One region of the Fusobacterium mortiferum ATCC 9817 genome, then DNA from elsewhere that is predicted to be linked to it. Evidence: riboswitches for the same ligand, from Rfam matches in the RefSeq annotation. Region 1 holds a riboswitch; each other region holds the start of a gene.
The links. Region 1 has a riboswitch for lysine ahead of FMAG_RS11490 (YfcC family protein). Riboswitches for the same ligand answer to the same signal wherever they lie in the genome.
Positions count from the first base shown of each region.

Region 1 (10,571 bases):
ATTTTAATAGGAAACTTAAAATTCTTAAATGGACTTTCTCCAGAAGAGAGAGAAATATTTAATGAAGGATTTAGATTGATATCAAAAGTTCAAAGAGAAGCTTGGACAGAATCAGTTGAGAAAGCTAAAGCACAAGCTCAAAATGATATGAATGTGCAATTTATCTATCCAGATGTAGCTCTATTTAAAGAGAGAGTTTTACCATTACATGGAGAGGTATTAGAAGCAACTCCTAAATTAAAACCTATTTATGATAAAATTCAAGAGATAGGAAAACAAATAAAAGAGGGAGGGAATAACTAATGAATAATTTAAGAAATGCCCTTGATAAAATAATTATTGGAATATGTGTAATCTTATTTATGTTTATGACAGTGGTAGGAACTTATCAAATAACTTCAAGATATGTATTAAAAGATCCAAGTACAATATCTGAAGAATTAATATCTTATTCTTTTGCTTGGATGTCAATGTTTGCAGCTTCTTATGTATTTGGAAAAAGAGATCATATGCGTATGGTATTTTTCGTAGAAAGATATTCTAAAAAAATTCAATTGAATATTGCTATTTTATCAGAGATAGTAGTTTTATTATTCGCTTTTGGAGTATTAGTATGTGGAGGAAAAGCTATAACTACATTAACTATGACTCAAATTTCTCCAGCTCTTAGAGTATCAATGGGATATGTATATTCTGTACTTCCAACTTGTGGAGTAATTACTTCAATATACTCTATTTTAAATATAGTAGATTTATTAAAAAAAGTTAAAGAGGAGGCATAGGAATGGTACTTACAACAGCTTTAATAATGTTTATAGTTTTAGTAATAACTTTATTATTAGGATTTCCTATTGCTATTAGTATAGGATTATCTTCAATATTAGCAATATTACCATCATTAGCTTTTGATAATACATTAGTAACAGGAGCTCAAAGAATATTTTCAGGAATTTCAAACTTTACTTTGATAGCTATACCATTTTTCATCCTTGCTGGAAATATAATGAACCAAGGGGGAATAGCTAAGAAGCTTGTATCATTTGCTCAATCATTAACAGGAAGAATACCTGGTTCTCTTATGCAAACAAATATTTTAGCTAATATGATGTTTGGAGCAATATCAGGTTCAGCAACTGCTGCTTGTGCTGCTATGGGAGGAATTTTACTTCCTATGGAAGAGGAACAAGGATATGATAAAAAATTAGGAGCAACAGCAAATATAGCATCAGCTCCAACAGGATTATTAATTCCACCATCAAACTCATTGATAGTATATTCATTAGTAAGTGGAGGAACTTCAGTAGCTGCTCTATTTATGGCAGGATACCTACCTGGAATTTTATGGGGAATAGGATGTATGGCTCTTACTTTATATTTATGTAAAGCTAAAGGAATGAAGGGTACAAATAATTTTAAATTAAAAGTTGTACTAGTAACTTTTATAGATGCTTTACCATCACTTGCACTGATTATTATAGTAATTGGAGGAATTATTAAAGGAATATTTACTCCAACAGAGGGTTCTGTAGTAGCAGTAGTTTATACATTAATTCTTTCAATGTTATTTTATAGAACAATAACTATAAAAGGATTAATTGAAATATTTGCTGAGAGTGCTAAAATGACAGGAATTATAGTATTCCTAATAGGAGTATCTACAATAATGTCTTGGGTAATGGCATTTACAGGTGTACCTCAAGCAATATCAAGTTTAATTTTAGGATTAACAAATAATAAATTCTTAATTCTTTTATTAATGAACTTATTATTACTATTTATAGGAACATTTATGGATGTAACACCAGCAATACTTATATTTACTCCAATATTCTTACCAATAGTTCAATCTTTTGGAATGAGTGCTGTACAATTTGGAATAATAATAGTATTTAACCTATGTATAGGAAATATTACTCCACCAGTTGGAAATACTCTATTTGTTGGAGTAAAAGTTGGAAATTTAAAAATAGAAGATGTAATGGGACAGCTTATAAAATATTATGTAGTAATAATAATAGTACTTATGTTAGTAACTTATATTCCAGCTATTTCAATGTATCTACCAACTATTGGAGGATTTGTAAAATAATAAAAAAAAGGGCTTTTGTAGTGAACCCCTTTTCTTAGACACTATTATTTAATTATTGATTAATAAGGATTGATTCCTGTATTCTGCAGGACTTAATCCTTTTAATTTTACCTTTATCCTTTTATTATTATAATAATCTATATATTCTTCTATTGCTAACTTTAAGTCTTCAATATTTTTGTAATTATTTTCTTCTCCATAAAACATTTCTGATTTCATTATTCCAAAGAAACTTTCCATTAGTCCATTATCTAAACTATTCCCTTTTCTTGACATACTTTGAATTATATTTTTTTCTTCTAATATTTTAGTATAAAAACTATGCTGATATTGCCAACCTTGGTCACTATGAAATATTAATTTTTCTATCTCTTTATTGCTACTAAATGCTTTATCTAACATATCTATTATTTGATTTGAATTAGGAGTTGACGATATACTGTATGAAACTATATATCTTCCGTAAGCATCTAATATTGGAGATAAGTATATTTTATTTCCTCTTAAATTAAATTCTGTTACATCAGTAAACCATTTTTCATTTGGTTTATTTGCTTCAAAATTTCTTTTAATGTGATTATCAGCAATTTTTCCAATAGTTCCTTGATAAGAAGAATATTTCCTTTTTTTACGCGTAATACTATGTAAATTTAATTTATTCATTAGTCTTAAAACTTTCTTATGGTTGATATTTATTCCTTGATTTTTAAGTTCTAATGTAATTCTACGATATCCATATCTCTTTTTATTTTCATAAAATATCTCTTTGATTTTATCAATAATATCTTGATTTTTTAAGTCTTTATCTTCTTTATTTACATAGAAATAGTATGTAGCTCTTGACACTCCAGATATTTCAAGTAATATTTTTAAAGGATATTTGGCTCTAAATTCAGTTATTACTATGGTTTTATCTTCTCTTGTTGTTCCTTTTCCTGAACTAGAGCATTTAACTTTTTTAGGTATTCATTTTCAGTCTTTAAATACAAAATTTCTTTTTCTAAATCTTTAATTTTTTCTTTATTAGTTCTTGTTTTATTATATTTCTTTACCTAGTCATAGTTTTTGGTTTTCTCCCTTTTTTCTTCTCTATGACATTATAGCAGTTTTCTTTGTATTTTTTAATCCAATTTGTTAAAATTCCTGTTGAACTTAATCCAATATCAATTGCGACAGATAAGAGGGATTCATTATTTGTTAATATTCTATTAATAGTTAGCTCTTTAAACTCTTTAGAATAATAACGATTTTTATCATCTCTAAGAATAGAATACCCATGTCTATCTATGAGTCTAATTAAATACTCAATATTGTGAATATTAATATTGAAGTTTAAAGCTAAAGATTTTATAGTTTCCCCATTTCATCTTCTCTCATAAATTTCAATTTTTTGTTCTTTTGTTAATTTAGCCATAAAAAAACTACACCCTCCATCTTAGATGTCTAAGATTTTGGGTGCAGTACATTTTGCCCTTTTTTTATTTGAAATATTCAGGATATTTATCTAAATAATTATTAATTACATGCTTAAATTTTGAAAGATGTTCCGAGATTAAATTGTCAATATTTTCAGTTGTTTTATTTTTTATAATATCAATAATATCATGATGTTGTTCATAAGTTTTAGTGGCACTAAACTTTTCTAGTGCATCAATAAGTCTAAGTCTATCATAATGTGTAGCTAATCTTTTTACACTTTTCCAAACATTTTTTTTATTATAATAATAAAAAATTAAAGCATGCAACTCATTATCTAAGTCAAAAAATTTATGTAAGTCTTCTTCAAAATCAATTATAATTTTTTGATAAGCTAGATTTTTTTCTAACTCTCTAATTAACTCTTTAGAATTTTTATCAGAGCAAGCCAATTTTAAAATCTCTTTTTCACAAAGCGCTCTTAAAAAAACAGCCTCATCAACTAAATTTAAATCTATCTTAGAAACAAAGGATCCTTTTTGTGGAAAAACATCTATAAGTTTTTCTTCAGATAATCTAACAATAGCTTCTCTTACAGGGGTACGACTTACATTAAGTTGATTTCCTAACTCTACTTCACTAATACATTCTCCAGGTTTTAGATTGAGAGTCATAATATTTTCTTTAATAACTCTATAGATAAACTCTCGATTATTTTCATTTTTCTTTTTAGTGGTATTTTCTAATAACATATTTTCTTTTCACCTTTTTAATTTATAAAATATTCTAATCTTTTTGAGATTTCTTCACAAGTTTTCTGCATCTCTTTAACTAAGAATTTCGATTTTTCATCTGTTAAATCATCAGGAAAACAAGGACAACTAATAGCAGCTATAATTCTATTTTTTTTATCTAATATTGGAACTGCGACAGCTTTAATATTTTTTGAGTGTTCCATATTATCATAAGAAACTTTTTGTATATTAATTTTAAGTAATTCTTCTTTTAACTTTTCTCTGTCTGTTATGGTATTATCAGTATATTTTGGGAGAGTTTTAGTAAGGAGTTTATTTAATTTGCTTTCACTAAGTTGACAAATAAGAAGCTTACTAGCTGCTCCAGCATGAAGTGGAAAAATAGCATTTTCTGCTACAGATACTTTTATTAAATCACTACTTTCAACAGTAGCAATACTTCTAATTTTATCATTATCAAGAACACTTAATTTAAATGTTTCTTTAAATTTTAAAGATAATTCTTCAAGATATGGATGAGTTATATTCTTAATAAGAGTATATTTTTCATATCTATTAGAGAAAAAGTAAAATTTTTCTCCTAAAGTGTACTCTTTATCTTGATAATTGAGATACTTTAAGTTAGTAAGTACTTCTAAAAGTCTATTGACAGTTGCCTTAGGAAGATTTAAATCTTTAGAAATAGAACTTTGAGTAGCTGAATATTTATAGTAAAGATAGTTAAAAATTTTATCTGCTTTATCAATAGCAGGAACTTTTGATTTTTCTTCCAAGATGACTCCCTCCCTGTATCTTTTTTACCCTTCCATTTTTATTTTTTATGTGGTATAATATAGAAAAGATATAAGGGAAACAATAACCCACAAGGGTTGAGGGTAACTCTTAAAGAGCTATTTTGATAGTAAACTCAAAACGTCTAACTTTAACTACTATCTTAAAATAATTCTTCATAAGTTAAACCCCCTTTCTTGCAAGAATTAAGGTTTCCCTTATATATTTATTATATCATAGTAGAATTGTTATATCAAGAATTAGAGAGGATTTTCTAGTTCTTTTTTATTTTTTGAACTTGTTGACAGTAAAAAATCTTTATGCTAGTATAGTAGAAAATATTAAAAAGTTGGAGGAAAAGATGGAGTTAAAAAAAGAATTATACAAGATAGAGGATGAGTTAAAAAAGGAGATAGAAGGAGTATCTGATTATATTTTTAAAAATCCAGAATTAGGAAATGAGGAGTATAAGGCAGTAGAATTTTTAATAAAAGAGTTAGAAAAAAATAATTTTAGAGTAGAAAAAAATTATTGTGGAATGGAAACAGCTTTTAGAGCTGAGATAGGAGAAGGATCTCCTAAGATAGCTTTTCTAGCTGAGTATGATGCTCTACCTGGATATGGAGTAGAGAAGAAACCAGGACATGCTTGTGGGCACAACTGGATAGCAGCTAGTACATATGGAACAGCTCTTGTATTATCAAAAATGTTGGATAAATTTAATGGAACAATAGTATTTATAGGAACACCAGCAGAGGAAACAGTAGGAGGAAAAGTTCCTATGGTAGAGAGTGGAACTTTTAATGATGTAGATGTAGTATTTCAGATGCATTTAGAATCTCAGAATAATATAGCTTGTAAAACTTTGGCAATAGATTGTATAAAATTTCAATTTAAAGGAAGGGCAAGTCATGCAGCTGCTCATCCAGAAGATGGAATTAACGCACTTGATGCTATAAATCTAATGTATGCAGGAATAGGTTGTTTAAGACAACACATTACTTCTGATGCCAGAATACATGGAATAATAACTCATGGTGGAGATGCTCCGAATACTGTCCCAGATTTGACAGAGGCAAGATTTCACATTAGAGCAAATAATAGGGAGTACCTAAATAATTTAACAGAGAAAGTAATAAATATAGCTAAAGGTGCTAGTATGATGACAGGAACAGAGATGAGTTGGGAGAAATTTGAAAATTCTTTTGATAATTTAGTAAACTTAAAATCCCTTCAAGAGTTAATGAAAAAAAATCTATTAGAAGTAGGAATAAAAAATATTCAAGATGAGGGAAAAGGAGCTACTGGTTCATCAGATATTGGGAATGTAAGTCAGGTATGTCCAACAATGTATACAGAAGTGGCATTAGAGATAGAAGAAGTTTGTCATGTACATGATGAAGCTTATTTAAAATATGTAAATTCAAAAGAAGCTTATGATAAATTACATAGAGGAGTAAAAGCTATGGGAGGTTCTGCTCTTGAAATTTTAACTAATAAGGAATTGTTAGAGAAAATAAAAAAAGAGTGGAGAGAATTAAAAAATATAAAATAATAATAAAATTATATATAATATATATTTTACAAAAGAAGAAAAGGGGAGTAAAATAAACACAATAAAAAAAGCCGATAGAGGAGCAAATGACAAGAGTAGGATTGTGGAGTTTTGCAAACGACGAAACAATTTGAAAGGGGATTTTGCCGAAATGGAAAAGAAGCTAAACTTTTCTGTTGGCAATATGAATAATATTCATATTGCTGTCATTGATAAAAAAGGTCAGTGGAGAGCTATCTGTGTGTCATTTTACATATGTTTTTTCTTACATTGTAAATTTATGCCGCAGTTTATATCCGAGACTGTGGCTTTTTTTATTATCAATCACTATATAAAAACACTTTGGGAGGAATTTACAATGGAACAAAGAAAAAGATTTTCAATGCCACACACTTATGTACTAATAGGAATGATATTAGTAATTTTAACAGGACTTACTTATTTAGTCCCATCTGGGAGTTATCAAAGAGCAGTTGACCCAGTTTTAAATAGAACTATGGTAGTAGCTAACTCATTTGAATATGTAGCACAAACTCCAGTTTCTATATTTAGAATGTTTAAAGCTATAATAGATGGGTTAGTATCAACATCTGATATAATATTTTTTATCTTCTTTGCTTATGGATATATTAATATGTTGATAAGTACAGGAGCTTTTTATGGGGGACTAGGAACTGTAATAAAAAGATTTAATGGAAGAGAAACATTGATATTTCCAATATTTATGGTAATATTTGGAATTTGTGGTTCTACATTTGGATTATATGAAGAAACTTATGGATTACTTCCTGCTTTTATGGGAATATCTGTGGCTTTAGGATATGATGCTCTAGTTGGAGGAGCTGCTGTAATAGTAGGAACAGCTACTGGATTTGCTGCTGCTACTCTTAATCCTTTTACTATAGGAATAGCTCAAGGAATAGCAGAAGTACCTATTGGTTCAGGAATTGGACTTAGAACAATAGCTTTTATAGTTTTCCAAGCAACTGCTATAATATATGTTATGATGTATGCTAGAAAAGTGAAATTAAATCCTGAGAAATCAATAGTAAAAGATGTTAAATTTAATTTTTCTAACGGAATGACTAGAGATGAATTAGAAGGATTACCTTTTACAAATAAGCATAAATTAATAATGGGATTATTTTTAATCACTATTGGAATTTTAGTATATGGAACTACCCATTATGGTTGGTATTTAAATGAATTATCTACTTTATTCTTTATAATGATGTTAATAACAGGATTAATTGGTGGATATAATTTTAGTCAGATATCTCAACATTTTATTACTTCAACTTCTGATGTGTTATTTGGAGCTTTTGCTGTAGGAGTAGCTAGAGCCTTAACAATAGTAATGGAAGATGGACAAATAATAGATACAATTATAAATAGTATGGCTGCTACTTTATCTACTCTACCAAAATCAATAGCAGCAGTAGGAATGGTAGTAGTTCAAAATATGATAAATTTCTTTATTCCATCTGGTTCAGGGCAAGCAGCTACATCTATGCCTATTATGGCACCATTAGCTGATGCTATTGGACTTACTAGACAGACAGCTGTATTGGCTTTCCAATTTGGAGATGGATTCTCAAATCTATTTTGGCCAACATCAGCAGCTACTATGTGTGGACTTATGAGTTTACCAATCAATAAATGGTATAAATTTATAACTCCATTATTCTTAATTATGTTTGGATTACAAGTTATATTTATAATAATAGCAGTGGCTATTAATTATGGACCATTTTAATAGAAAAGCATAATAAAACTTAAAAATAAAAAAGCAAATAGAATAAATAGAGCAAGTTAGTAAAAGTAAAATATAAAAAACAAAATAAATTAAAGATTTAATATTTATGTTTTTTATTGAGTTAAGCTATACTTGCTCTTTTATTTTTAATAAAATTATTTTGAATTATTTTGTGTGTTTTCAATAAAATATTTGCTTTTTTTAGATAACTAATGTATAATTTAGACAAGTCAAAAGCATAGGAGGAATATGATGAAAAACAAAAAACTTTTATCATTGTTAGCAATATCTATAACAATTTTAACTATGACAGGATGTAGCAATTTATATGAGAAAAAAGATGAAAAAGTAGTTCTTACTTATGATGAATTAGCTGCTAGAGAAAATATGATGGGAACAAATTGGTATCAAACTTCTGGAGAAGCTAAAGCACTATATTTACAAGGATATAATGTAGCTACTCAGAGATTAAAAGAGTACTTAAAAGTTCCCCACAGTAAACCATATTCAATAGTTTTAGATTTAGATGAAACTGTAGTAGATAATAGTCCATACCAAGCTGAAAATATTTTAAGAGGAAGAGGATATGATACAGAGTCTTGGGATGAATGGGTACAGATGAAAAAAGCTAAGGCTGTTCCAGGAGCAAAGGAATTTTTACAATTTGCAGATAAAAATGGTGTAAAAATATACTATATTTCTGATAGAGCAGAAAGTCAATTAGAAGCTACTATTGAAAATTTAAAAGCTGAGGGTATACCAGTGCAAGGTGAAGATAGTGTACTATTAAAAAATAAAGAGGATAAGAGTGGAAAGGTTAATCGTCGTGAATATGTAAAAAAACATACTCAATTAATTATGCTTTTTGGAGATAACTTATCAGATTTTGATGTATTCTCTTCTAAGTCAATAGATGAAAGAGATAATAAAGTAGAAGAATTAGCAAAGGAGTTTGGAGATAGATTTATAATCTTCCCTAACCCTATGTATGGAGCATTTGAAAGTGCTATATATGGAGGAAAATTCCCACAAGCTAAAGAGAAAGTAGAAATAAGAGAGAGTACTTTAAAAAGTTATAAATCTCTTAATTAAAATTATAAAATAGAATTAATAAAAAGAGAAGAAGGAGTGATATAATTTAGGAGATTATAACACTCTTCTTCTTTTTTTTATGTTTAATGGTTATAGAGTAAAAACAGCTTGAAAAAGTAGAAAAATACTAATTTTTACCTAAAAAGTTAACTAATATAGTTAATTAAAAAATGATTTATAAATTTATATGACTACAAGTACCATAAATACTGAGTTTGAATCAAGGTTTAAAACCAGTCTTAAAAAACTGAAAAATATTAGTCATATAATTAATAAAAAGAATAAAATTACAGGTGTATAAAACGATTTTATGAGGTCATTTTTTAAAGTGGAATTATTAAATATAGAGATTTTATTAGATTCTTTTCATTTTCATCAAGAAGTGAGTTATTTATGACCTTTAAAGCAATATTTTTATAAAGATTTTTATCTTTATGAAGATATAGTACCTCAGATAGTTTATTTTGTAGTTTGCCATCTATTCCATTAGGAAGAAGAAAAATTTCAATTAAAGAGTAATAAAGATAAGAAGATTGATTTATACTGATATCTCTATGTAAAATTTTACAAATAAAATTTATATAGTCTTTTAAAAAAGTTCTTTTGATAACTGGATATCTTTGATAACTTGTAATTTTCCCAATGGATAAAAAACAGTATTCTCTTTGAGTAAAATCTTTTTTTATAATAGAGAAAAGAATAGAAAGAGAACTCTTTCCACCAATATTTCCCATTAAGATAATAAATTCTTTTAAATAAGTATCAAAGATAGGTTTATTTTTAAAAGTTAAAATTTTTTCTTCAATCTTATTTGTAAAAAACTTTGCAAGAATTTTTATAAGATAATGAATGTGAGGATAATAGGTAGAAGAATAGATAAAATTATCAAAAAATTTAAAAATAAACTGCAAAATATTTTCTTGAATATTTTTTATAGAGTTTATTTGAGAAAGAAGATAAATATATCTATAATTAGAAAAAGAAACAGTAAAATTTAGTTGTTTAAAAATAATTTCATCTAAATTTAAAATATTTTTAGAAAGTAGAAGAGAGTTTTCCAATGATTTAAATTTTTTTACTATTTCCATTTTATTTTTTACCAAGCTTATATGAGGATATTTATTGTAGTAATAATTT
Region 1 covers NZ_GL987994.1:383,010-393,580, forward strand. Annotated here, with positions in the region: gene FMAG_RS11455 (TRAP transporter substrate-binding protein) at 1-303, shown strand, start outside; gene FMAG_RS11460 (TRAP transporter small permease) at 303-782, shown strand; gene FMAG_RS11465 (TRAP transporter large permease) at 785-2,089, shown strand; partial or broken gene FMAG_RS11470 (IS3 family transposase) at 2,138-3,440, opposite strand; gene FMAG_RS11475 (GntR family transcriptional regulator) at 3,568-4,257, opposite strand; gene FMAG_RS11480 (IclR family transcriptional regulator) at 4,275-5,033, opposite strand; gene FMAG_RS11485 (M20 family metallopeptidase) at 5,393-6,586, shown strand; lysine riboswitch at 6,654-6,830, shown strand; gene FMAG_RS11490 (YfcC family protein) at 6,945-8,342, shown strand; gene FMAG_RS11495 (5'-nucleotidase, lipoprotein e(P4) family) at 8,595-9,434, shown strand; gene FMAG_RS11500 (hypothetical protein) at 9,758-10,571, opposite strand, start outside.

Region 2 (10,571 bases), on a different contig from region 1:
TTTTGTTTGCTTAACTATAGGAACAGGTATTGGTGGAGGAATAGTTCTTAATGGGGATATTTTTAGAGGAGATACTTGTGTTGCTGGAGAGTTTGGACATATTCAAATAGAAAAAGATGGAGAACAATGCCTTTGTGGTAAAAAAGGTTGTTATGAAAGATATGCTTCAGCTACTGCATTAGTTAGAATGGTAAAAGAAAAAACTGGAAAAGAATTAAATGGAAAAGAGATATTTGAACTTGAAAAATCTGGAAATCAAGATGTAAAAGAAGTTGTAGATAGATGGATCGATTATTTTACAGATGGACTTAGTACAATAGTTTATATTTTCAACCCTTCATTAGTAGTTATTGGTGGTGGAGTTACAAAACAAGGAGACTATCTATTAAATAGAATATTAAGCAGTTTAGATTCAAAAGTTGGAGAAAATTATAAAAAGAATTTAAAAATAAAATTTGCTGAATTAGGAAACAATGCAGGTATGCTAGGTGCAGAATATTTACTTTTAAAAAAAGTAGGAAAAATAAAATAAATATTGACAAAACTTAGAAAAAAGTGTATGTTTTATATATATGTTCACGAGAACAAAAATAATTTAGGAGGAAAAAATTATGATATATGGAGAAATAAAAGATTTAGGGTTATACAAAGGAATATCAAAAAATTTAGATAGAGCAATAGATTATATACTATCAGGAGAATATAAAAATGGAGTAGTTGGAAAAAATGTTATAGATGGTGACAACGTTTATTTCAATCAACCAGATTCTCCAATGACTAAAGAAGTAAAAGATGGTTTTATAGAAAACCATAAAAAATATATAGATATTCATGTTGTTATCGAAGGAGAAGAGAAAATAGGATATATCTCTAATACTGATGTAAAATTAATAAAAGAGTATGATGAAGCTGGAGATTACGAATTATATGAGGGAGAATTAGAAAATTTATTCTATTTAAATTCTAAAAAATTTATAGTTCTTTATCCTGGAGAACCTCATATGGCATTAATAAAAGGTGGAGAAAAACCAGCAAAAGTCAGAAAAGTAATATTTAAAGTTTTAGTTGATTAATTATTGTTTAATAAAAATTAAGGAGAGAGGTCAATGAATAGACTAAATGAAGTAAAAGGTAAATTAATAGTTTCATGTCAAGCACTTCCAGATGAACCATTACATAGTTCATTTATTATGGGAAGAATGGCTTATGCAGCTTTTGTAGGTGGAGCTTCAGGAATTAGAGCAAATACGGTTGTAGATATTCAAGAGATAAAGAAAAATGTAAATCTTCCAATTATAGGAATTATAAAAGAGCAATATGGAGATAACCAAGTATATATAACTCCAACAATGAAAGAGATAGATGCCTTAGTAGCGGAGGGAGTAGATGTAATAGCTATTGATGGAACTAAAAGAGAAAGACCAGATGGAAGAACTTTAGAAGATTTAATGAAAGAAGCAAAAACTAAATATCCTAATCAAATATTTATGGCTGATATTTCATGTGTAGAAGAAGCTGTAACTGCTGAGAAAATAGGTTTTGATATAGTTGGAACTACTTTAGTAGGTTATACAGAGTATACAAAAGGAAATGATCCAGTAACTGAATTAGAAAAAGTAATAAAAGCTGTATCTATTCCTGTAATAGGAGAAGGAAATTTAGATACTCCTGCTAAAGCTAAAAGAGCATTAGAATTAGGAGCATTTGCAGTAGTTGTTGGAGGAGCTATTACTAGACCACAACAAATTACAAGAAAATTTGTAACAGAAATGGAAAAATAGTTTCAAAAAACTGAAAAAAAGTTTAAAATTAAAAAAAGGTTGACAAAGTATAAAAAATATATTATTATTAAAACACAATTAAATATTTGCCTCACGCTTTCTGTGGGGTAGAGGCGCAAAATGTTAACAGTCTTTAGTGGAGCTAGAGAGAGCGAAGAAACTATTGAGAAGGAGCTTTTGCCGAAGTTTGTAATATATCTCAATATTACTTGCTGGGTCTATGGTTAAGAGCCATAGGACTGTCTTAATAAACTTCCCTAGTTTATTAAGTTGTGCTATCTCAAGTGGGAGTAAGAGGGGCATTGTACAAAAAATATGTTTTTTTGTATATTTAAAATCACTTTGTTTTTAAGATAGCACCATCCAATTTTGGGTTGGTGCTTTTTTTATTAAAAGTGATAAAAACTTCTTTCTTTATTTGAGGGGGGTCGGGGAAAAATTATATTTAAAATTTAAAGAAGGAGTGGACAAAATGAGAAACAGATTAGCAAAATTAGCATTAGCAGCATTAACAGCAGTAGCATTAGTAGGATGTGGAGGAGCAAAAGAAAGTAAAGAAACAAATACATTTAAGATAGGAATGGAAGCAGGATATGCACCATATAACTGGACACAATTAACAGATGCAAATGGTGGAGTAAAAATTTCTGGTTCATCTGAATATGCAGGTGGATATGACATAGAGATAGCTAAAAGAATAGCTGATGGTTTAGGAAAAGAATTAGTAGTAGTAAAAACAGAATGGGATGGATTGGTACCAGCTTTAGTTTCTGGTAAAGTAGATGCAATAATAGCAGGTATGTCACCAACAGCTGAGAGAAAAGAAACAATTGATTTTACAGATACTTATTACCAATCAAATTTAGTAATGTTAGTTAAAAATGGTGGGGACTATGTAAATGCTAAAACACTTGCTGATTTTTCAGGAGCAAAGATCACAGGGCAACTAAATACATTCCATTATACAGTAATAGATCAAATACCAAATGTAAATAAACAACCAGCAATGGATAACTTCCCAGCTATGAGAGTAGCATTAGAAAGTGGAGTAATAGATGGATATGTAACAGAAAGACCTGAAGCAATAAGTGCTCAATCAGCTAATAGTAACTTTAAAATGGTAGAGTTTACAGATGGATTTGTAACTTCACCAGAAGATACAGCAATAGCAGTAGGATTGGCAAAAAATAGTCCATTAAAAGATAAAGTAAATGAAATTTTAAGAGGAATATCTCAAGAGGAAAGATTAGAGATAATGGATAAAGTTATTCAAAATCAACCAGCAGCACAATAGAGTGAATAGTTAAGTAAGGGAGAGTTATAAAGATGAGTTTAGAATGGATAATCAGGATATTAGAGAACAACTGGCCAATGTTTTTACGTGGTGCAGGAGTAACTTTATGGATATCAGTAGTGGGAACAATTTTAGGGACAATTATTGGACTTATAGTAGGAGTTATTAGAACTATTCCTGTTCCAGAAAAAGGGGCTAAAAAAGGTGTTTTAAGAGTAGTTAACTGGTTATTATCTGCATATATTGAATTTTTCAGAGGAACACCAATGATAGTTCAAGCAATGGTAATTTATTATGGATCAGCACTTGCTTTTGAAATAGATATTGATAGAATAGCAGCAGCATTATTTATAGTTTCAATCAATACAGGTGCATATATGTCTGAAATTGTAAGAGGAGGAATTATTTCAGTTGATAAGGGGCAATTTGAAGCAGCTCAAGCAATTGGGATGAATCATTTTCAAACTATGACAAATGTTGTTTTACCACAAGTAGTTAGAAATATATTACCAGCAACAGGAAATGAATTTGTAATCAATATTAAAGATACATCTGTTCTAAATGTTATTTCTGTATCAGAGTTATTCTTTCAAACAAAAACAGTTGCAGGAAATAACTTTAGATATTTTGAAACATTCTTTATAACTTGTATATTATATTTTGTAATGACATTTACAATAACAAGAATATTAAGATATATAGAAGTAAAATTAGATGGACCAGACAACTATATGATAATGGCTGGAAATCAAATGCAAGTTGAAAGACCAGAAGAAAAATTAAAAAAAGAAGCAAACTAAAGGGAGGAAAAAATGAGTGAAAATATAATAGAGATAAAACATTTGAGTAAAGCCTTTGGTGAGCATAAGGTTCTTAAAGATATAGATTTTTCAGTAAAAAAAGGAGAAGTTGTTTGTATCATAGGTTCATCTGGATCAGGGAAATCAACTTTATTAAGATGTATAAATCTTTTAGAGAAACCAAGTGGTGGACAGATTATCTATAATGGAGAAAATATTTTAGATGATAATCATGATATTTGCCAATATAGAACAAAGTTAGGAATGGTATTCCAACAGTTTAATCTTTTTAATAATCATAATGTGCTTAGTAATTGTGTTGTAGGTCAAATGAAAGTATTGGGAAGAAGTAGAGAAGAGGCTGAAAAAATTGCTATGAAATATCTACAAGTAGTAGGAATGAGTAATTATATCAATGCAAAACCTAAACAGCTTTCAGGAGGACAAAAGCAGAGAGTAGCAATAGCTAGGGCTCTTTCTATGGAACCAGATGCAATATTATTTGATGAACCTACATCAGCTCTTGATCCAGAGATGGTAGGAGAAGTATTAAAAGTAATGAAAGAATTGGCTGATAGTGGGCTTACTATGTTGGTTGTAACACATGAAATGGGATTTGCTAAAGAGGTTTCTGATAGAGTTGTATTTATGAATAATGGGTATATAGAAGAAGAGGGAACACCAGAAGAAATTTTTAATAATCCTAAAAAAGAGAGAACAAGAGAGTTTTTAAAAAGGGCTTTAGTAAAAAATTAGATAAAAAGGTTACTGTGAATTTAATAACAGTAACCTTTTTTTACAAAGTAAATCTTTGAATAAAGAAAAATAAACAAAATATATATAAATAAATAAACAAGCAGAACTCTCTAATAGACAGATAGAGGAAAAATGTATTAAATAGTAACAAAAAAATAGATGACTAAGTCAAAAACTGTTCATAAAAAGATTAAAAAATGGACGTATATTTTCTTGATAAAAGGTATATATTAGTATAAAATCTAGGGTAGGTAAGTTTATACTATAAGGTTAATTATTGGGTATGGGTTATTAAAAAACTGTGTAAACTACAAAAAGGAAAAATAAAAATTGAAAATAATTTGAGGTGAGTAATTTGAAAAAAACTAAAATTGTTTGTACAATTGGACCTAAAACTGAATCAGTGGAAAGTTTAAAAACTCTTTTAAAAACAGGAATGAACATGATGAGATTAAACTTCTCTCATGGAGATTATGAAGAGCACGGAAATAGAATAATTAACTTTAGACAAGCTCAAAAAGAAACAGGAATAAGAGCAGCTTTATTACTAGATACAAAAGGACCAGAAATAAGAACTATAAAACTTGAAGGTGGAAAAGATGTTACAATAGTAGCAGGACAAGAATTCACAATAACTACTGATAAAACAGTTATTGGAAATAACACAAAAGTTGCAGTTACTTATGAAGGATTTGCAAGAGATTTAAAAGTAGGAAATACTATATTAATAGATGATGGATTATTAGCATTTACAGTTACTGAAATTAATGGAAATGAAGTAAAATGTATAGCACAAAATGGTGGAGAATTAGGAGAGAATAAAGGGGTTAACTTACCAAATGTAGCAGTTAACTTACCAGCATTAGCTGAAAAAGATATTAATGACCTTAAATTTGGTTGTGAGCAAGGAATAGATTATGTTGCAGCATCATTTATCAGAAAAGCTGATGATGTAAGAGCAGTAAGAAGAGTTTTAGATGAGAATGGTGGACAAAGAATTGGAATTATTTCTAAAATAGAAAACCAAGAAGGATTAGATAATTTCGAAGAAATTTTAGCTTTATCAGATGGTATTATGGTAGCTAGAGGAGATCTTGGAGTAGAAATTCCAGTAGAAGATGTACCAGTAGCACAAAAAATGATGATAAAAAGATGTAACGAAGTTGGAAAAGTAGTTATTACAGCTACTCAAATGTTAGATTCTATGATTAAAAATCCTAGACCTACAAGAGCAGAAGTAAACGACGTTGCAAACGCTATATTAGATGGAACAGATTGTGTAATGCTTTCTGGAGAGTCTGCAAAAGGTAAATATCCAGTAGAAGCTGTTACTGTAATGGCTAAAGTTGCAGCTAAAATGGATCCACTAGTAAATGTAAAAAGAATTATGGATAAAGATGATATAACAATAACTTCAGCTGTAGCAAGAGGAACTGCAGATGTAAGTGAAGAGTTAGGAGCAAAAGTTATCGTAGTAGCTACTCAATCAGGAAGAGCAGCAAGAGATATGAGAAGATACTTCCCAGCAGCTACAATACTTGCTATAACTAATGATGAGAAAACAGCTAACCAATTAGTAATTTCTAGAGGAGTTGTTCCTTACTATGATAACAATGTAGAAACATTAGACTCTTTCTTCGAATTAGCTGAAAAAGTATCAGTTGAATTAGGATTAGCTCAATCAGGTGATGTTGTAGTAGCAACTTGTGGAGAAAAAGTATTTGAAGTAGGAACTACAAACTCTGTAAAAGTAATAAAAGTAAAATAGTCAAAAATAATAATTTATGATATAATATTTATATAATTTCAAATTATACGAAAACATTTAGGAGGTCTTTTAAATGACAAGAATAGTTGATGTAGTAGCAAGAGAAATCCTTGACTCAAGAGGAAACCCTACTGTAGAAGTAGATGTAGTATTAGAGTGTGGAGCAAAAGGAAGAGCAGCAGTTCCGTCTGGAGCTTCAACAGGAGCTTACGAAGCTGTTGAGTTAAGAGATGGAGATAAATCAAGATATTTAGGAAAAGGTGTATTAACAGCAGTTAATAACGTAAATACTGAAATCAAAGAAGCTATCTTAGGAATGGATGCTATTGACCAAGTTGCAATAGACAGAACTATGATAGAATTAGATGGAACTCCAAACAAAGGAAGATTAGGAGCTAACGCTATACTAGGAGTATCATTAGCAGTTGCTAAAGCAGCAGCAGAAGCATTAGGAATGCCTCTATATAAATACTTAGGAGGAGTAAACGCTAAAGAATTACCTCTACCTATGATGAACATCTTAAACGGAGGATCTCACGCTGACTCTGCAGTAGACGTACAAGAGTTTATGATTCAACCAGTTGGAGCAAAAACTTTTGCAGAAGCTATGCAAATGGGATGTGAAGTATTCCACCACTTAGGAAAACTATTAAAGAAAATGGGAGATTCTACTAACGTAGGAAATGAAGGAGGATATGCTCCAGCTAAAATAAATGGAACTGAAGGAGCTTTAGACCTTATCGTTGAAGCTATAAAAGCTGCTGGATATGAGCCAGGAAAAGATATCACTTTCGCAATCGATGCTGCATCAAGTGAGTTCTGTAAAGAAGTAGCACCAGGAAAATTCGAATACCACTTCACAAGAGAAGGAGGAGTCGTAAGAACTTCTGAAGAAATGGTAGAATGGTATGCTAAACTTGTTGAAAAATATCCAATCAAATCTATCGAAGATGGATTAGGAGAAGATGACTGGGCAGGATGGCAATTATTAACTGCTAAAATCGGAGATAAGGTACAAATCGTTGGAGACGACTTATTTGTAACTAACACTGAAAGACTTAAAAAAGGAATAGAGTTAAAAGCTGGAAACTCTATCTTAATAAAACTTAACCAAATCGGATCATTAACTGAAACTTTAGATGCTATCGAAATGGCAAAAAGAGCAGGAATGACTGCAGTTGTATCTCACAGATCTGGAGAAACTGAAGATGCTACAATAGCTGATATAGCTGTTGCAACAAACGCAGGACAAATCAAAACTGGATCAACTTCAAGAACTGATAGAATGGCTAAATATAACCAATTATTAAGAATTGAGCAAGAATTAGGATCAATGGCTCAATACAATGGTTTAGAAGTATTCTATAACATTAAAAAATAATTAAAAAATATGTAATTAAAGACCCCTCTTAGAAATTTCTAAGGGGGGTTTTATAATTTCCAGGGAAAATATGATATAATATAAAAAAATATTAGGAGGGTATATGAATTTAAAATTAATAATATTTGATATGGATGGAGTAATTTTAGATAGTGAAAGAGTTGCTAATTTAGCTTGGTTTGAAGTGAGTAAAAAATATAATTTAGGATTGACATTAGAAAGTTTAAGAGAGATAAAAGGCGGAACTACAACTAGAACAAAAGGGATATTATCTGAGAGAGTTGGAGTAGAATTAGCAGAGAAAATAATGAAAGAAAAAAGAGAGATACAGCTAGATATTATAAAAAATGAAGGAGGAATAAAATTAAAAAAAGGAGTTGTAGAACTTTTAGAATACATAAAAGAAAAGAAATTAAAATGTGCAGTAGCAACTTCAACAAGTAGAGAGAGTGCTAAAAAACAATTAAAAGAAACAGGAGTATATGATTATTTTGATACATTGGTTTTTGGAGATGAAGTAGAAAACGGGAAGCCAGCACCAGATATATTTTTAAAAGCCTGTGAAAAGTTTGAAATAAATCCTAAAGAAGCTTTTGTTATTGAAGATTCAGTATTAGGAGCTACAGCAGCTAATAGAGCTGGAATAAAATGTTTTGTAGTAGAAGATACCATAAAATTTACTGAAGAAGAAAATAAATTGGCTTATAAAAAATTTAAAAATTTATTAGAAGTTAAAGAGTATTTAAATCAATAGAGTTAGGAGCTATGTAATATGATACATAGCTCCTATTTTAATTTTCAAAAAGAGAAATATAACTATTTCCAGTAGAATTATATTCAGCAAAGATAATGAAATCATTATCAAAGTATTCTAGTTCATGGACTATTCTTAAATTTTGTAAAGATTTTAAAAAATGTGGATTTAGAGTAAGGTAATTAAATTTTAAATTAGCTAATATTTTAAATAAATCTGAATGAAGTTGAGCTATTGATTCATATTTTTTTTCTATATGTTCTATTTGTTTAAATGTTTCAGAGAATTTAGCAATTTTATTTTTATAACGATTATTATAATAATCTAAGGTTAAGGCTTCAGTTAAAAATAAGAAAATATTATTTTTAGGGGAATGTTCAATAGTATATTGAATATTTTTTTTTATATATTCTCCTCCTTTATTATCAATAGTATTAAATATTAGATTCCAAATTTCTTGTTTATTTTCTAAGAATGTAAGATTTTTTTCTAAAATTTGGATTAAAGTATTTGTAGAGTTTATTTTTTCTTGTTCATTTATATCTTTTATTTCTAAAAGTAATCCAATAATTTTAGAGTTTGATGCATTAATGTTTTTAATTTTTTTATACTCAATATTTTTTTGGGTAACTTTAGATATTTCTTTAAATGCAGGTTTTAATATTAGTTTTTCAAAATCAAAGAATCTATCATATGAATCTGTTAAATTTAGAATAGATTTTAATTTAGAAATTGAAATTTCTAAAGAACGATTAATTGATATATTGAATTTTAAAAGATTATATAGAGCAATAGCATACTCATTTTGAAGAAATATTAATGTTTCGAAATCATTTTTTTGAAAATAAGAATTTTTCTGAAATATTGATTTAAATTCGTTTGTAAATTTTAAATGGATAGAATCTTTTTCTATATAATAAGAAGATAATATAGAAAAACTACCTCGTCTTTCTAAGATATCTAATCTATATATAGTATATAAGATAGTTTTTTCCATAAACTTTTGGAAGAAGGACAATATATTTTCTAATTCACCTAAATAAAGTAATTTTTTTATTTTTAAAATAGAAATAGAAATAGTATTATCTAAAATTTTTTCTTTATTTTTAAGTAGAAATTCTAAAAGAATTTTTTCTTTCTTAGAAAATTTTTTATTTGATTGTATAGAAATATCTTTTTCGCTTAAATCAACAAATTTTTTTTGCATTTTTTCTCCTTTTTTTCAATTTTTTTATATTAAATTTATAAATTTTTTATAAATATAGACGATAAAAAAAATATAAAAATATCGTTATATAATATAATATCATTATATTATAATAAAATAAAGATATAAAATTATAAAATTTAAAAAAAAATACGACGAAAAAGTAAAATTTGACAAAAAATAAAAAATATTATATAACTGATAACAAGAAAAAGATATGAATAACAGATTAAATGTTTTAAAAAAGTATTAAAAAGGAGGAAAAGTGAAAACTATTTTAAGTGGTGGAAAATTATTAGATAAAAAAAATAATTACTTATTTAGTGAACTAGATATTTTAGTACAAAATGGAAAAATTAGAAAAATAGGAAAAAATATAGAGGATAGTGAGGCAATTGTTATAGATTTAAAAGGAAAAATTATTTCGCCAGGATTTATTGACATTCATGTACATTGTTTTCCTAAAAATACTGCTATAAGTTCTCAGCCAGATGATATTGGAGTAAAAAGAGGGGTAACTACAATAATAGATGCTGGAACAGCAGGTGCAGCTACTATAGAGATATTTTATGAGGAGTTTATAAAAAAGTCTAAGACAAGAGTATATTCAAATTTAAATATATCAAGTTTAGGATTAAGAACTCTTGATGAATTAAGTGAAATGAAAAATATAGAGTTAAATAAAATAAAGGAAGCTTTAAAAAAATATGGAGACATTATAGTAGGATTAAAGGCTAGAGCAAGTGGTTCAGTAGTAAAAGAAAACGGGGTATTGCCAATAAAATTAGGAAAAGAAATTGCAGAAGAAGTAAACTTACCTTTAGTAGTAC
Region 2 covers NZ_GL987989.1:27,071-37,641, forward strand. Annotated here, with positions in the region: gene FMAG_RS06285 (ROK family protein) at 1-532, shown strand, start outside; gene FMAG_RS06290 (YhcH/YjgK/YiaL family protein) at 612-1,073, shown strand; gene FMAG_RS06295 (N-acetylmannosamine-6-phosphate 2-epimerase) at 1,107-1,781, shown strand; lysine riboswitch at 1,882-2,067, shown strand; gene FMAG_RS06300 (transporter substrate-binding domain-containing protein) at 2,254-3,075, shown strand; gene FMAG_RS06305 (amino acid ABC transporter permease) at 3,108-3,875, shown strand; gene FMAG_RS06310 (amino acid ABC transporter ATP-binding protein) at 3,888-4,631, shown strand; gene pykF (pyruvate kinase PykF) at 4,987-6,399, shown strand; gene eno (phosphopyruvate hydratase) at 6,473-7,780, shown strand; gene FMAG_RS06325 (HAD family hydrolase) at 7,884-8,534, shown strand; gene FMAG_RS06330 (replication initiation protein) at 8,572-9,741, opposite strand; gene FMAG_RS06335 (amidohydrolase/deacetylase family metallohydrolase) at 10,007-10,571, shown strand, end outside.
Region 2: another riboswitch for lysine. It lies ahead of FMAG_RS06300 (transporter substrate-binding domain-containing protein); the one in region 1 lies ahead of FMAG_RS11490 (YfcC family protein).

Region 3 (10,571 bases), on a different contig from region 1:
AAAACTAAAAGCTTTGATAAAATTTAGTTATATTTTAGATTTTTTTACAGCTTTAATAGCTTTTATCATAATTTTTTTATCTAGTTTTTGGATAGGAAAGTTTTATAATTTTCAATCCTATGAAGTATATCTTTTAATGTTTTTTTCAATCTATATTATTTTCAATATTCAAGGAACGCCTATTGGCATTTTGAGAAGTTTTGATAGATTTGACTATCTAAGAAATCAAAGAGTGATAGTAGCACTATTTAATTTTATATTTTTAGGTATAGGATATTTTTTAAAACTTAAAATCAATTATTTTATTTTAATATATCTTTTAACAAATATATTAAATGCTATTCTTCTAAATTTTTATGCTTTAAGAGAGTTAAAAAGAAGAAAGATATATGGAGTATTTAAAGAGAGATTAGAGTTCAATAAAGAGTTCTTTAAATTTACCTGTTTAACTAATATAAATTCTAGCTTAGATATTCCAGTTCAATATTTTGATAATCTTTTGGTAGGGAAGATGTTATCATTAGAACAGTTAGGAGCATATAAGATATGTAAGACAATTGCTATTGTTTTAGATAAAGTGGGGACACCTCTTTATCAGACCTTATATCCATATTTTTGTGAGAAGGTAGCAGAAAAAAATTATAGAGAGATATTTAGAAGAGGAATAAAAATATCAGGAATACTCAGTATAGCTTGTATTATAATTATTTTTGGTATGAATATTATTGGGTTTGAAATTTTATCTAAGTTTTTTTCTCAAGGATTAGAAAAATATAGATTGGAGATAAATCTTTATATAGTTATGAAATCACTAGCAACTATATGTATAGTAATTCATCCACTATTTTTAGCAATGGGGTATATAAAGAAAGAAACTAAGATAATATTTATAGCTAATATTTTATATTTAGGAATTTTATTTGTTTTAATAAAAACATTTGCTTTAATAGGAGTAATATTAGCCTACGGAGTACAGGTATTTTTAATTGTAGCACTGAAGGGGATAGTTATCTTAAAAGAAAAATGGGATGTTAGAGATTCTTAAATTGAAATCAAAAAATAAAAATATGTAATAAAAGAAAAGGAAAAAATTTTACTTCCAATCGCTAGTGCTTACACAATGCTCATTACAGTAAATTTTTTCCTTTTCTTTTACTCTTACTTTATCCCGATTTCAATTTAAGAAATTTACTAGGGAAAGTAATAAAATTTAAGAATGATAATATTATATTGATAAAGAACTCTTGAAATATGGAACAATTCTTAATTTTTTTAATAAAAGAACTAATCAAATTGGTTAATATTTTTTCATTCTTTCAATAGCTAATTCTAGCAAAGAGATATCTACAGTAAGAGCTATTCTAATATAGTTTTCAACTCCAAAGGAGATTCCTGGAACTACTGCTACTTGAGTTTTTCTCAATAAATCTAAAGCAAAGTCTAAGGAATTTAAGGTTGAAATTTTAGAGTAATTAGCAAAAATATAAAAAGCACCTTGAGTTGTAATTACATCAAATCCTAATTTTTTTAATTCACTACTCATAAATTCTGCTCTTTTTCTATATTCTTCTGATAGTTCTTTTCTATTTTCAAATTTTGTAAGAGCTATCTCTCCCCCTTTTAAAGAAAGGGTTACAGGAGAGCTAACAGTATAGAAGCTTGTGTTTAGAAAAAACTTTCTATATTGTTCTGGGCAGATAGTATATCCTAATCTCCAACCTGTCATTGAATGAGATTTAGAAAAGCCATTTATTATAATTAATTTATCTTTTATATTTTTAAATTCAGCAAAAGAGTGAAACTCATAAAAAGAAAGAGAACTATATATTTCATCAGAAATTAGAAAAATTTCTCTTTCCTCTATAAATTTTGTTATCTCTTCCATCTCTTCATAACTTAAGACTTTTCCTGTTGGATTACATGGATTACTTAAAAGAAGAGCTTTTGTTTTAGATGTAGCATATTTTTCTAATAACTCTTTAGTAAGAGTAAAATTATTTTTAGAAATATCTATTAATACAGGTTTTCCATAACAAAGATTTATCATAGGAGGATAACCTGGATAGAAAGGTACAGTTAATAATACTTCATCATCAGGATTTAATACTGTTCTAAGTGCAGAAGAGAGAGCTTCTGAAGCTCCAATATTCATAATGACATTTTTTTCACTGTACTCTCCTTTATAATTTTTATTGTAATATTCAGCAACTAATGCTCCTATTTTTTCTCCACCACCAGAAGGAGCATATTTCAATTGATGATTTTTTCCATACTCCATTGCCTCTTCTATAAGTCCTTTAGGAGTACCTATATCAGGTTCTCCTATTGTTAAATCTATAGAGTTAGGATATTTAGTTGCTTCATTTTTTAAAACTCTAATTAAAGAGTATTGTAAATTTTCTACTGCACTATTGAACTTCATACCTATCTCTCCTTTTATTTTCTTAAGTCATCTACTAGTTGAGTTTTGCTAAGTGTTTTATCATCAACTTTCTTTATAATTTTAGCTGGATTTCCAGTAACTACAGCTCCAGCAGGAACATCTTCTATTACCACAGCCCCAGCTCCAACTACTGCCCCAGCACCTATTCTAACTCCTTCTATGATGACAGCATTAGCTCCTACCAATACTCCATCTTCTATTACTACTGGCTTAGCAGAAGGAGGTTCTATTACTCCAGCTAGAACAGCTCCAGCTCCAATATGACAATTTTTTCCAACTGTGGCTCTTCCTCCTAAAACAGCTCCCATATCTATCATACTGTTATCTCCAATAACAGCTCCTATATTGATAACAGCCCCCATCATAATGACAGCATTATCTCCAATAGTTACTTTATCCCTTATAATAGCTCCAGGCTCTATTCTTGCATTTATATTTCTTAAATCTAAAGTAGGAACTCCAGAATTTCTTCTATCGTTTTCAATATAATAATTTTCAATTTTTTCACTATATTTATTTAAAATATTCTCAATCTCACAATTATCTCCAATGATAATGTAAGAGTTATCTCCCTTAAAAACTTGGGCAGAAGTTTCTAATCCACTCAAATCTCCATTGACATATAGTTTAACTGGAGTTTTTTTAGTAGAATTTTTTATATATGCTATTAATTCCTCAGCTGTATTTAGTTTGTTCATTGCATCAACTCCTTAACGATTAAATATATCTTTCATAGTATAAAGTCCAGATTTTTTATCTAGTAAAAATTTTGCTCCCTGTATAGCTCCTTCAGCAAATATTTTTTTAGAAAGAGCTGTATGTTTTATCTCTATTATCTCATCATTTCCACAATATAAGACAGAGTGTTCCCCTACAATAGTTCCTCCTCTTACAGCATGTATTCCTATCTCATTTTTTTCTCTTTTCTCCATTCCCTCTCTTCCATAAACTTTTTTTAGCTCAGTTGAGATAGAGTTTTCAATCACTTCTACTAAAGTTTTAGCTGTTCCACTAGGGGAATCTAATTTTTTATTATGATGTTTTTCTATTAATTCTATATCATAATTACCATAAAGTAGAGGTGTAATTCTCTCTAAAATATCTTGTAATAAATTTATACCAAGAGAGGTATTAGAAGATAGAAGAATAGGAATTTTCTTACTAGCTTCTTCAATTTGTGATAAAATTTCTTTTGAATATCCAGTAGTAGCTATAACTAAAGGAGTATGATTTTGTGTAGCATAATTAAGTAAAGTTTCTAACCTAGAAAAATGAGAAAAATCTATAATTACATCTCCTTTTTCATTAGATAATTCATCGGCAAAACCTGTAATGGTAATATTTTTATTTTGAGCACACTCTTTTAAAATACTTCCCATAGTTCCTGTTCCATGTATAATTAGCTCCATGCTTTCACCTCATGAGAATCAATAACAGAATGAAGTTTAATTTTATTTTCCTCTTTCATCTCTCCTAAAGGAAGTCTGCAATGTCCAACATTGTATCCTAAATAATTCATAGCTTCTTTAATAGGGACAGGATTTACCTCTATAAAGAGAGAATCTACTAAATCGTTATATTTTAATTGTAAATTTTTAGCTTCAACTATATTATTTTCTAAAAAGCTCATACACATATTATGAACAGTTTCAGGAATAATATTAGCTGAAACAGATATTACTCCAATTCCGCCATAAGACATAAGAGGAATAGTCATATCATCATTTCCAGAATAGATATCCAACTTAGGAACCTCTCTAGCTATCTCTCCAACATAAGATATATTTCCACTAGCTTCTTTTATAGCTACAATATTTTTTATCTCTGCTAATTTTTTTAATAGTGATATAGAAAGATTTACACCAGTTCTTGAAGGAACGTTATATAATATGATTGGACAATTTACATTTTCAGCTATAAGCTTATAATGTTCATAGATTCCATTTTCATTTCCTTTGTTATAATATGGAGTAACTACTAGTAATCCATCTACTCCTAGAGCCTCAGCTTTTTTACTTAATTCCACCGCATGTTTTGTGTTGTTAGAACCTGTTCCTGCTATTACAGGAATTCTTCCATTTACTCTCTTTACACTATATTTTATGATTTCATACTTTTCTTCATCAGTGAGAGTTGCACTCTCTCCAGTAGTACCATTGATAATGATAGCATCAGTTTTATTTTTTATATGGTACTCTAATAATTCTCCTAATTTTTCAAAATCTACACTATCATCTTTTGTAAATGGAGTAATTAAAGCTATTCCAGAACCTTTAAATATGCTCATAGTTACCTCCTAAATATTTTTACAAAATAGTTCAGCTATTTGTACAGCATTAGTAGCTGCCCCTTTTCTTATATTATCAGCTACTGTCCATAAATTCAAGCCATATTTTACACTGTTATCTCTTCTGACTCTTCCTACAAATACCTCGTCTTTTCCAGTAGCGTCATTAGCTAAAGGATATATGTTTTTATTACTATCATCTAATAGAACTATTCCTTTATACTCAGCTAATTCCTTTTTTACTGTTTCTAAGTCAAAGTCTTTTTCAAGTTCTACGTTAATAGAAACAGAGTGAGAATTGATAACAGGTACTCTAACACAAGTAGCTGTAACAGGAAGATTAGGTAAGCCTAAGATTTTTCTTGTCTCATCTACCATTTTTTTCTCTTCCTTAGTGTATCCATCTTCTAAAAATACATCAATATGAGGTAGGCAGTTATTAACTATTTGATGTGGATAAGTTTTAGGAGGATTTCCTTTAAGTCCCTCTTCTAAATCAATAACTCCTTTATATCCAGTTCCAGATACAGCTTGATATGTGCTATACACTACTCTTTTAATCCCATATTTTTCTAAAACTTTTAAAGGAGCCATACACTGAATTGTAGAGCAATTAGGATTAGCAATTATTCCTTTGTGTTTAAAAGCTTCTTCTGGGTTTACTTCAGGGACTACTAGTGGAACCTCTTTATCCATCCTCCAAGCTGAAGAGTTATCAATTACTAATACTCCCTCTTTTGCTGCTAATGGAGCATATTTTAAACTAGTACCTCCACCAGCAGAGAAAAGAGCTATATCTATATCTCTATTTTTAAAACTATTTTCATTTAATTCTTCTACTGTATACTCTTTCCCTCTAAAATTTATTTTTTTCCCAGCACTTCTACTACTTGCAAAAAGAAGTAAATCAGTTATTCCTAAATCTCTTTCTTCTAATACTTTTAAAAAAGTTCCTCCAACTAAACCTGTTGCACCAACTATTGCTACTCTCATTTTTCTTTCCCCCTATAATGAAAATTCTTCAGCTACTAAATTTACAGCTTTTTCTATATTCTCTCTATCTATACTACAAGAGATACTTATTTCAGAAGTTGTAACTTGATAAAAATTTATATTTCCTTTACTAAGTGAAGTAAAAAACTTTCCAGCAATACCAGAGTTGTTAATCATTCCTACTCCAACAATGGAAAGCATTCCTAAATTTTCATTTAATTCTATATCACAAGTAGAAAACTTAGCTCTAATTTTTTCTACAACTTGCTCTAAAAGATATTTTTCAGAAGCTTGACAACTAAAAGATATCTCTACTCTCATATATCTATTTATATTTTGTGTAATCATATTGATATTTAAACCACACTCATCTATTGTAGAAAATATTTCAGCTATATTTTCACTAGAAAAAGGTACATTAGAGATATTAGTTACGATAATCTCCTTTGTGACACTTATTCCTGTTATTAATTTATCTTCTAATGCTATATCTTTTTCCATAATATATGTTCCCCCTGTATAACTTAAACTTTTACCTACAAAAATAGGAATGTTATATTTTTTTCCTAGTTCTACTGCTCTTGTTTCCATAACACCAGCTCCAAGATTAGCCATTTCCATCATCTCTTCATAGGAGATTTTTTCTAAAAATTTTGCTTTTGGGTATAATCTTGGGTCAACACTGTATATTCCTTCCACATCAGTATATATTCTACACTCACAATTTAAAGCTACAGTCAGTGCCACAGCACTAGTATCTGAACCTCCTCTTCCTAGAGTTGTAATATCTCCTGAATTATTAATTCCTTGAAATCCAGTGATAATAACAATATTTCCCTCTCTTAAAAGAGTTTCTATCCTTTCAGAAGAGATATTTGCTATTTTATTTTTAGTATGTACACCAGAAGTTTTTATTCCTGCTTGAAATCCTGTAAGGGAGATAGCTTTTTGTCCCTTGGCTGTAAGAGCCATAGCTATTAGAGTAACTGTTTGCTGTTCTCCAATAGACATTAGCGAGTCTAGTTCCCTTTGATTTGGATTAGAAGTAATCTCCTTAGCTAGTTTTATGAGTCCATCTGTAGTTTTTCCCATAGCAGATGCCACTACTACAATTTCGTCATACTCTTTTTTTAATTCAATTAAGTAATCAGCTATTTTTTGAATTTTTTCTACTGTAGCTACACTAGAGCCACCATACTTTAAAACAATTCTCATTCCTCCACCTCTGTAATAAAAATTTTGTAAAAAAAAAACAGCAGAGGCTTCTGCTGGTGTAAAATACTACAAAAAAACTGTAAATATTTATAATTTTACTCCACAGAAAGCACAACATTGAATTTCTCAATGACAGTTATATAGATATTATCCATATACCCAGCAAAAATTTTCTCCAGAGAAAATTTTCACTTCGGCAGTTTTACCTTTCATATTTAATCTTAGCTCTGGAAGCTCATAAATATTACTCTTATCGACTGCTCCTCAATCTGTTTTATTAACTTGTGTGTATTTTACATTAAAACTCTAAAAAATAAAAATATATAAATTAAATATTTTATATTTTAAAAATATATTTTACTTTTTTGCAAAGAGAGAATAAAATAATTCAAAAACATATTATTGTCCTAGGAGGAAAGATGGATACTAGAAAAATATTTAATGATATAGAAATAAATAATCAATGGTTTATAAATACCAGAAGAGAGTTACATAAGATACCTGAATTAGATTTTCAATTACCTAAAACAGTAGCTTATGTAATATCACTTTTAAAAGAGATGGGAATTCCATATAAAGAGGGAATAGGAAAAAGTGGAATAGTAGCAGATATAGAGGGACAAAATAAAAAAATAACAATAGCCTTGAGAGCTGATATGGATGCATTACCTATTTTAGAGTGTGGAAATAAAGAATATACTTCAACTATACCTGGGCATATGCATGCTTGTGGACATGATGTGCATACTGCTATTCTTTTAGGAGTTGCAAAGATATTATCGGAAAATAAAGATTCACTTCCATGTAATGTAAGACTTGTATTTCAACCAGCAGAAGAAACAAATGGTGGAGCAGTACCTATGATAGAAGATGGATGTTTAGAAGGGGTAGATGCTATATTTGGATTACATGTAGATCCTACAATAGAGTGTGGAGTAGTAGGAGTAAAATATGGTGCTTATTGTGCTTCATCTACTGATGTGGTAATAGAAATAGAGGGAAGAAGTTGCCATGGTGCTTATCCTAGCCAAGGAGTAGATGCTATTGTTACAGCTTGTGGAATAGTGACTACCCTTCAAAGTGTAATAAGTAGAAATATAGATTCAAGAGATTCGGCTGTTCTTAGCTTTGGAAAAATAGTAGGAGGAGAAAAAGAGAATATTGTAGCTCAAAAAGTTATAATTTCTGGAACATTAAGAACTTTATCTAATGAGGTAAAAAATAGAGTAAAAGAAAGAGTAAAAGAGATGGTGGAGAATACAGCTAAAGGGTATGGGGCTACTGGAAAAGTAACTTATACAGATGGGTATACTGCTTTAATAAACCATGATGAATATATAGATATAATAAAAGAAAATAGTAAAAATCTATTAGGAGAAAAGGGAGTATATGTAAAGGCCTTAGCTAATATGGGAGTAGAAGATTTTGCTTACTATATTGAAAAAGTTCCGGGAGCATTTTTTAACTTAGGTGTAGGAAATAAGGCTAAGGGAATAACTGCCCCTCTTCATAATGATAAATTTGATATAGATGAGGAGAGTTTAGCTATTGGAGTAAAGCTTCAAATTATGAATATACTATTTGCCTATGAAAAATTAATAAAAAATAACTAGGAATTATCCTAGTTATTTTTGTTATTAAGAGCTTTAAATCCTTCACCTAGAACTTCTGAAACATCAGAGATAGTTAGAAAAGCAAAAGAATCAGTTTCTTTTACAATTGTTTTTACTTTAGTTACTTCAAATTTGCTAACAACACAGAAAAGTAGATCTATTTCATTTCCTGTAAATCCACCTTCTCCTTTTATGATAGTTGTACCTCTTCCAGTTTCATTCATAATTCTTTCTTTTATCTCTTCAGATTTAGATGAAATAATAGTGATGCCTTTTGCCTTTGTATAACCATCTTGAAAATAATCTATTGCTTTGGAAACAATTGTCATTGAGATAAGAGTATACATTACTATCTCTTTACCAAAAAATATAGCAGCTATTCCTAATATAACTACATCTAAGATGAGCATTGTCCTTCCTAGAGGAATATCAAAATATCTATTTAAGATACGAGCAACTACATCAGTTCCACCAGTAGAGCCATTTACCATAAAAATAAGTCCAAGGCCTATTCCTATAAGAACACCACCATATATAGAACCTAACATAATATCATTAGATGGACCTTTCCAAGTTTCAGTAAGAGTTATTAAAAAAGAAAGGCAGCTTGTTCCATATAAAGTTTTAAATAGAAAATCTCTTCCAACTAATTTCCAACCCATTATAAGTAGTGGAATATTTATTACAAAATACATAATTCCTACTGGTAGTTTAAAAAGGTAAAATAAAATTAAACAAATTCCTGCAACTCCACCTTCTGCAAGATGATTACTGATAAAAAAATAATTGATAGAAACAGCATAGAAAAAACAACCAACTGTAATTATCAAATACTCTTTTAAGTATTTTAGAATCTTATTATTCACTGTATCTTTCCTCCTAGTTCAAAATTTTAGTATATTATATTTAATTAGTTTTTTCTTTTATCTTCAATTTTCCTTCAAAGGCAGAACCAATATGATAACCTAGGTTTTCTATTTTTTCTTTTCCCTCTCTAAAAAGACTTTTCATTAATTTTTTTTGTCCATTTTTATCTATGTAAAAAGAGGTATCATCTATTCTCACTAAAGCTAAATCATTTTTAAAATCATATGCCTCATCAAAGTTAAATCCTATTTTTACATTTCCTTCTGTATCAATATATCCCCATTTATTATTCAATTTAACAGCAGCTAAACCTTCAGAAAAGTTTTCAGCTTCATCATATATAATAGGAATTTGCAATTCTCCTTTATAGTTGATATAACCATATTTATGTCTTGGCATCTCATTTATATACACAATAAAAAACTCTTTTTCCCTATTATTTTCAGCCTCTTTGTACATATTTGAATATTTTTCTTTAAAGTTATACTCTCCAATTTTTGCTATCCATTTTCCATCAGTTGTCATAAGTCCTTCTTTATAATCTTTTGTAACTAGATAGATATGATTTTTTTGGACAGAAATAAGAATATTATCTGTTTGAGTTAACAGGTTTCCTTTTGAATCAATTATGCTATACAAGCCAATATTTTCTCCTTCTAACATCCTTATAATATATATATCATTGAGATGTTGCTTTATAGGAAGGATTTCATAATTACTCTGTGAAAAAATAATTGATGAAAAAATTAACATCAATGTGATAACTAATCTTTTCATATATACCACCTCATATTCTTGTATTATCCTTATCTCTATAATATATTATACTTTATTTTTTTAAAATAAGAAAGAGGAAGTAAGAAAAAAGAGAGAAATTACTACCTTTTAGATAATATTTTCTCTCTAAATAGATTAATTATTAGTCTGGATTAATTACATATTCTGTTAATTCATTTACAAAGTTAACAGTTTTATTATTTTTATCATTTACTGGGTTAAATTCTACTATATCAACTGAAGTTACAAAGTAGTTTTTAAATAAGAATTTGAAAGTTTGGAATACTTCGTCAGTAGTAAATCCGTTTCTAACAGGAGTACTTACTCCAGGAGCTAACTCTGGATTTACAGAGTCAACGTCAAAACTGATATGAAG
Region 3 covers NZ_GL987988.1:973,897-984,467, forward strand. Annotated here, with positions in the region: gene FMAG_RS05615 (lipopolysaccharide biosynthesis protein) at 1-1,045, shown strand, start outside; gene FMAG_RS05620 (pyridoxal phosphate-dependent aminotransferase) at 1,298-2,422, opposite strand; gene dapD (2,3,4,5-tetrahydropyridine-2,6-dicarboxylate N-acetyltransferase) at 2,437-3,141, opposite strand; gene dapB (4-hydroxy-tetrahydrodipicolinate reductase) at 3,154-3,852, opposite strand; gene dapA (4-hydroxy-tetrahydrodipicolinate synthase) at 3,843-4,730, opposite strand; gene FMAG_RS05640 (aspartate-semialdehyde dehydrogenase) at 4,740-5,723, opposite strand; gene FMAG_RS05645 (aspartate kinase) at 5,736-6,938, opposite strand; lysine riboswitch at 7,038-7,214, opposite strand; gene FMAG_RS05650 (M20 metallopeptidase family protein) at 7,358-8,551, shown strand; gene FMAG_RS05655 (YitT family protein) at 8,560-9,417, opposite strand; gene FMAG_RS05660 (WG repeat-containing protein) at 9,458-10,195, opposite strand; gene FMAG_RS05665 (aminotransferase class I/II-fold pyridoxal phosphate-dependent enzyme) at 10,338-10,571, opposite strand, start outside.
Region 3: another riboswitch for lysine. It lies ahead of FMAG_RS05645 (aspartate kinase); the one in region 1 lies ahead of FMAG_RS11490 (YfcC family protein).